Linked DNA regions of Azoarcus olearius. The protein of the gene in region 2 binds, or shares a complex with, the protein of the main gene of each other region. Links are inferred from orthologs where the notes say so. Each region holds a gene or a part of one and is shown on either strand. Other genes may lie near its edges. The genes, in order: dqs_RS16520 and uvrB.

Region 1 (3,307 bases), 1.8 Mb from region 2 along the record:
AGGCGGAGGAAGTTGTCCATCGCCGAGCCCCAGTATTCCGAGGTGCCGACCCAGCCGGTTTCTGCGGTTGCGGTGCGCACAGCCTTGCGCCACAGGGCTTCGGCGCGTTCGACCGGGATGCCGACGCGGCGTGCATGCCAGGGGAGGGATTTCGGTGTCTGCATTGCGGTTCTCCATTTGGCCGGGTAGGGCCGTCGCACCGGGCAGTGGTTTCGTGGACCACGCCTTCGGGTGCATTTTGCTGTGCTGCAAAAACAATTGCTTTCGATTCTGGTCGTGTAACGACAGGAGGTGCCTCCCTGTCGATGAACGGCGCCTAGCTCATTTGCTGCTATGCACAATCAAAAGATAATGCACTTCGCCCGCTTCTTCAAGGCGGCTTTGTTGCGGATCGGCGACAAGGTGTTGCAGGCGTGACTCACGTCACGTCCCGCGCCTTGGGCGGGATGTCCCGGAGCGCCCGGGTAGAATGGCGGCACCACGAGGAAGCCCCATGTCCAACCTGCTTGCCAACCTTAACGAACAGCAACATCAGGCAGTCACCCTGCCATCCCAGCACGCCCTGATCCTCGCCGGTGCCGGCTCTGGCAAGACCCGCGTGTTGACCACCCGCATCGCCTGGCTGGTGCAGTCGGGCCAGGCCAGCCCGGCGGAAATCCTCGCCGTCACCTTCACTAACAAGGCGGCCAAGGAAATGCATGCCCGCCTCGCCGCGATGCTGCCGATCAACACCCGCAGCATGTGGATCGGCACCTTCCACGGCCTCTGCAACCGGCTGTTGCGGGCCCACCATCGCGATGCTGGCTTGCCGCAGCTGTTCCAGATCCTCGATTCCGGCGATCAGCTCGCTGCGATCAAGCGGCTGCTGAAGACGCTCAACGTCGACGACGAGAAATTCCCGCCGCGCGAGTTGCAGCACTTCATCAATGGCCAGAAGGAAGCCGGCTTCCGCCCCCACGCGGTGGAGGCCTGGGACGACTTCACGCGCCAGCGTGTACAGCTCTACCAGGAGTATGAAGCGCAGTGCCAGCGCGAGTCAGTTGTGGATTTTGCGGAGTTGCTGCTGCGCACCTATGAGCTGCTGGAGCGCAACGAGCCGATCCGGCGCCACTACCAGCGGCGCTTCCGCCACATCCTCGTCGATGAGTTCCAGGACACCAACGTGTTGCAGTACCGCTGGCTGAAGTTGCTCGCCGACGAAGGTCGGGAGGGGGGCGCGTCGCTGTTCTGCGTCGGCGACGACGACCAGTCGATCTACCGCTTCCGCGGCGCAGAGGTCGGCAACATGCGTGACTTCGAGCGAGAGTTCCGGGTGCAGAACGTGATCCGGCTGGAGCAGAACTACCGTTCCCGCGGCAACATCCTCGACGCCGCCAACGCGATCATCCGGAACAACTCCGACCGCCTCGGCAAGAACCTGTGGACCGACCAGGGCGCGGGCGAGCCGATCCGTGTGTTCGAGGCCTTTTCCGATGCCGACGAGGCGCGCTGGCTCGTCGACGAGGTCCGCGGGCTGGTGCGCGACGGCGCGCTGCGCAGCGAGATCGCACTGCTGTACCGCTCCAACGCCCAGTCCCGCGTGCTGGAGCATCAACTGTTTACAGCCGGTGTGCCCTACCGGGTGTATGGCGGCCTGCGCTTCTTCGAACGGCAGGAGATCAAGCACGCGCTCGCCTACCTGCGCCTGATCGCCAATCCCGACGACGACACGGCGTTCGCGCGCGTGGTCAACTTCCCCACGCGCGGCATCGGCGCGCGGTCGCTGGAAGCGCTGCAGGATGCCGCGCGCACCTACAACACCAGCCTGTACGCCACGGTGCCGCACCTGTCGGGCAAGGCCGGCACGGTGCTCGCGCAGTTCGTCCGCCTGGTGGAAGACCTGCGCCGGGACACCGCCCGTCTGCCGTTGCCCGAGCTGATCGACCACGTGCTCGACGCGAGCGGGCTGCGGGCGCACTACAAATCCGAAAAGGAAGGGCAGGAGCGGCTGGAGAACCTGGACGAACTGCTGGGCGCAGGCAGCAATTTCGTCGCCGAGGCGCAAGCGGATGCAGAGGTGCTGGCCGGCGACCACGCCCTGCTCGCGGACTTCCTTGCCCACGCCTCGCTCGAAGCGGGCGACCATCAGGCAGACCAGGGGGCCGACGCGGTGCAGTTGATGACCGTGCATTCGGCCAAGGGGCTGGAGTTCAACGTGGTCTTCGTCTCGGGGCTGGAGGAAGGCCTGTTTCCGCACGAGAACAGCATCCTCGAAGCCGAAGGGCTGGAAGAGGAGCGCCGCCTGATGTACGTGGCGGTGACGCGGGCACGCGAGCGTCTTTACCTCTCCTTCGCGCAGAGCCGCATGCTGCACGGCCAGACGCGCTACAACCTGCGCTCGCGTTTCCTTGAGGAAATCCCGGCCGGGCTCGTCAAGTGGCTGACGCCGCCGAATCCGCGTTCGATGGCGGGCGGCGCGCTCGCCGGCATGGGCGGCGGCTACTTCAAGCCGGGCGCCAGCGTGGCTCCGGTGGCGGCGCGGCAAGCGCGGGGCACGTCGGCGCATCTGCCCAACGGGCTGCGCATCGGCCAGTCGGTGGCGCACGCGAAGTTCGGGCAGGGGGTCATCGTCGCTGCTGAGGGCAGCGGGTCGGACGCGAAGGTGCAGATCAACTTCGGCCCCGCGGGCGTCAAATGGCTGCTGCTGGCGGTGGCGAAGCTGGAGCCGGTGTAAGGCCGGGCGGGTACGGCGCTCAGGCGCCGTACTTGCGTGCCAGCGTGTCGTGCAGGGCGACGAACTCCTGCGACAGCTTGTGCTTGGGTTCAAGGTGGATCATCGGGCGCGCCTGTTCATGCGACTCCTTGATCTTCACCGAGGCCGACAGGTAGGGCGACAGCACCGGCAGGCCCTCGTCGATCAGCTCCTGCACCACTTTCTGCGGCAGGCTCGCGCGCGGCTGGTACTGATTGACCACGATGCCTTCGACCGCGAGGTCGCGGTTGTGGTCGGCGCGGATCTCGTCGACATTTTCCAGCAGCGCGTAGAGCGCGCGGCGCGAGAAGTCGTCACAGTCGAACGGAATCAGGCAGGCGTTGGCGGCGATCAGCGCCGAGCGGGTGTAGAAGTTCAGTGCCGGCGGGGTGTCGATATAGACGCGGTCGTAGCTGTCGGCGAGTTCGTCCAGCGCGTCGCGCAACTTGTAGATCTTGTAGCGCGACTCCAGCTTGCTTTGCAGTTCCTCCAGCTGCGGATGGGACGGCATCAGGTCCAGCCGGTCGAAGGGCGTGGCGACCACGAAGTCTGCGGTGCGGCGCGGGTTGAGCTTGA
Region 2 (3,266 bases):
GATCGACCTGGGACCGGCGCTGGCTGACAGCGGCTTGGTACTGATCGAAACGAGCCGCGACAAGCTGTCCAAGTTTGGCACCGGTGCCGTGGAACAGTCCGTGCCGCTGGGCCGCAAGCCCCGTCAGGCGATGGTAATTGCGGAAGAACCGCTGCAGCAGGTTGAGACGCGCAAGTAAGCGCAGACCGCGTCCAGAAAAAAGGCCACCGCAAGGTGGCCTTTTTTCGTTCTGATCGGCGCTGACGACCGGGGCGCGTGCGCGCCCATTCCCGTCAGGCGCCGATCCGATCCAGCAGGCCGTCGACGCCAGCCTCGCACATGTCGAGCACCATCTCGAAACCCTGCGGACCGCCGTAATACGGGTCCGGCACCTCATCGAACTCGGTTTTCGCGGCGTAGCGCAGGAACAGATCGAGCTTGGGCCGATACACCTCCGGGCAGGCCCGCTTCATCAGGTCGAGGTGGCCGCGATCCATTGCCAGCAGCAGGTCGAAATCCTGGAAATCGCGCAGTTCCAGCTTGCGCGCCCGCAAGGGACTGAGATCGTAGCCACGTCGGGCCGCCGCCTTGAGCGTACGCGGATCCGGCGCCTCGCCCACGTGGTAGCCGTGAGTGCCCGCGGAATCCACATGAACATGGGCGCCGAGGCCGCCACTGTGGATCATGTGCAGCGCAACCCCTTCGGCCGTGGGCGACCTGCAGATGTTGCCGGTGCAAACGAATAGAACGCGCTTCACCTCTCCTCCCTAGGTATTGCCGTGCTGGTCCGCGCCAAAAGCGCGTTCTCGCAGCTTGAACAGTTCGTCGCGCGCGGCCGCGGCCTTTTCGAACTCCAGGTTGCGCGCGTGCTCCTGCATCTCTTTCTCGAGCTTCTTGATGGCCCGTGCGAGTTGCTTTTCGTCCATCGCGGCATAGTCGGCGCGTGCTTCGCCCACCCGGGCGCTGTCGCGACTAGCGCCATCGGCATTGTAGACGCCGTCGATGATGTCCTTGATGCGCTTGCTCACTGTCCTGGGCACGATGCCGTTCGCCTCGTTGAAGGCGATCTGCTTGGTACGCCGGCGCTCGGTCTCGCCGATCGCGGCGCGCATCGAATCGGTGATCTGGTCGGCATACAGGATCGCGGTGCCATGGATGTGGCGCGCGGCGCGGCCGATCGTCTGGATCAGCGAACGCTCCGAGCGCAGGAAACCCTCCTTGTCCGCATCGAGGATGGCCACCAGCGACACCTCGGGAATATCCAGCCCCTCGCGCAGCAGGTTGATGCCGACCAGCACATCGAACTGACCCAGGCGCAGGTCGCGGATGATCTCCACCCGCTCGACGGTGTCGATGTCCGAATGCAGATAGCGCACCTTGATGCCGTTGTCGGCCAGGTAGTCGGTCAGATCTTCCGCCATCCGCTTGGTCAGCACCGTCACCAGCACGCGTTCCTGAACCGCGATGCGGGTCTTGATCTGGGCAAGCAGGTCATCCACCTGCGTCGTCGCCGGACGGATCTCGACGACAGGGTCGATCAGCCCGGTCGGGCGGACCACCTGCTCCACCACCTGGCCCTGATGCTGCGCCTCGTAGGCCGCCGGAGTCGCCGAGACGAATACGGTCTGCGGCATCAGGCGCTCGAACTCCTCGAACTTCAGCGGCCGGTTGTCCAGCGCGGATGGCAGCCGGAAACCGTAGCCCACGAGGTTTTCCTTGCGCGAGCGGTCGCCCTTGTACATGCCGCCCACCTGCCCGATGGCGACGTGCGACTCGTCGATGAACATCAGCGCGTCGGCTGGAAGGTAGTCGATCAGCGTGGGCGGCGGCTCGCCCGGGCCGCGCCCAGACAGATGGCGGGAGTAGTTCTCGATGCCCTTGCAGAAGCCCATCTCGTTGAGCATCTCGAGATCGAAGCGGGTGCGCTGCTCGAGCCGCTGCGCCTCCACCAGCTTGCCCTCGCGCTGGAAGAAGGCGATGCGGTCCTTCAGCTCTTCCTTGATCGCCTCGATCGCCTTCAGCACGGTCGCGCGCGGCGTGACGTAGTGGCTGGACGGATAGACGGTGAAGCGCACCAGCTTCTGCTTGAGGTGCCCCGTGAGCGGATCGAACAGCGTCAGGTGCTCGATCTCATCGTCGAACATCTCGATGCGCACTGCGAGTTCCGCGTTCTCCGACGGGAACACGTCGATCACGTCGCCGCGCACGCGGAAGGTGCCACGACGGAAGTCGAGGTCGGCGCGGGTGTATTGCATCGCTACCAGGCGGGCGATCAGATCGCGGTGGGAGACGCGCTCGCCCTCGCGCAGGTGCAGGATCATCGCGTGGTAGTCCACCGGGTCGCCGATACCGTAGATGCACGACACCGTCGCCACGATCACCACGTCACGGCGTTCCATTAGGCTCTTGGTGGCCGACAGCCGCATCTGCTCGATGTGCTCGTTCACCGACGAATCCTTCTCGATGAAGAGGTCGCGCTGCGGCACGTAGGCCTCGGGCTGGTAGTAGTCGTAGTAGCTGACGAAGTACTCGACCGCGTTCTCCGGCAGGAACTCGCGGAACTCGGCATAGAGCTGCGCCGCCAGCGTCTTGTTGGGCGCCAGCACCAGCGCCGGCCGCCCCATGCGGGCGATGACGTTGGCCATGGTGTAGGTCTTGCCCGAGCCGGTCACGCCCAGCAGGGTCTGGTACATCAGGCCGTCCTCGACACCCTCGCACAACAGCCGGATCGCCTCCGGCTGGTCGCCCGCCGGAGGAAAGGGTTGGTGCAGGCGGAAGGGACTGCCCTCGAACGTCAGCACCTTGGCGGTGCTGTCGGAGCCGCTGTCGGCCGGACTCTGCATGCTAGAATTCCCGTCTTGTTTCAAGCGCCTGCGCCCACCAGGGGAAGCAGGCGGAAACACCGATTATTTCCCAAATCGCGTCTCAAGGCACGGCCCAGGCCGCGCCGCGGCGCGACCGAACCGCTAGCGCAACTGGAGTCCAAATGTCCGCATCGATCTTCGCCGCCGTCGAGTTGGCGCCCCGTGACCCGATCCTCGGCCTCAACGAGGCCTTCGCCGCCGACACCCGCGCCGAGAAGGTGAACCTCGGCGTCGGCGTCTACTACGACGACAACGGCAAGATTCCGCTGCTGGCCGCCGTCCGCGCCGCCGAAAAGGCCCGCCTCGAAGCCATGCCGCCGCGCGGCTACCAGCCGATCGAAGGCCCCGCCGCCTACAACAACGCGGTGCAGAACCTGCTGCTCGGCAAGGATTCCGCGCTGATCGCCAACGGCCAGGTCGTCA

Evidence for each region.
Region 1: the proteins of uvrB (region 2) and dqs_RS16520 are in contact, whole or in part, in a crystal structure (PDB 7EGT), measured with the Thermus thermophilus proteins. The link is inferred for Azoarcus olearius from one-to-one orthologs. Residues at the interface, in WP_096411307.1 of Thermus thermophilus: Glu23, Leu25, Arg26, Asp27, Gly28, Glu29, Arg30, Phe31, Arg55, Glu326, Asp327, Phe328, Glu379, Ser382, Gln383, His398, Gly400, Arg401; in WP_096412145.1 of Thermus thermophilus: His654, Arg656, Phe657, Gln666, Asp668, Glu669, Lys680, Arg681, Leu682, Ser683, Lys685, Tyr686, Ala687.

What each region holds. Positions count from the first base shown.
Region 1 is NZ_CP016210.1:3,618,084-3,621,390, reverse strand. Bases 110-3,103 are described here. They hold dqs_RS16520 (UvrD-helicase domain-containing protein), read left to right. Parts: upstream 110-493; coding sequence 494-2,713; downstream 2,714-3,103. Other genes in these bases: dqs_RS16515 (ParA family protein), read right to left, coding at 2,733-3,103; dqs_RS16525 (hypothetical protein), read right to left, coding at 110-164. Outside these bases: more of dqs_RS16525, read right to left, coding at 1-109; more of dqs_RS16515, read right to left, coding at 3,104-3,307. UniProt on the Escherichia coli protein: A helicase with DNA-dependent ATPase activity. Unwinds DNA duplexes with 3'-5' polarity. Translocates on single-stranded DNA with 3'-5' polarity. Initiates unwinding more efficiently from a nicked substrate than double-stranded DNA.
Region 2 is NZ_CP016210.1:1,856,090-1,859,355, reverse strand. The notes cover bases 285-3,237. They hold uvrB (excinuclease ABC subunit UvrB), read right to left. Parts: upstream 2,823-3,237; coding sequence 747-2,822; downstream 285-746. Other genes in these bases: dqs_RS08535 (amino acid aminotransferase), read left to right, coding at 2,966-3,237; dqs_RS08545 (low molecular weight protein-tyrosine-phosphatase), read right to left, coding at 285-737. Also shown: dqs_RS08550 (Rne/Rng family ribonuclease), read left to right, coding at 1-178; more of dqs_RS08545, read right to left, coding at 273-284; more of dqs_RS08535, read left to right, coding at 3,238-3,266. UniProt on the Escherichia coli protein: The UvrABC repair system catalyzes the recognition and processing of DNA lesions. A damage recognition complex composed of 2 UvrA and 2 UvrB subunits scans DNA for abnormalities.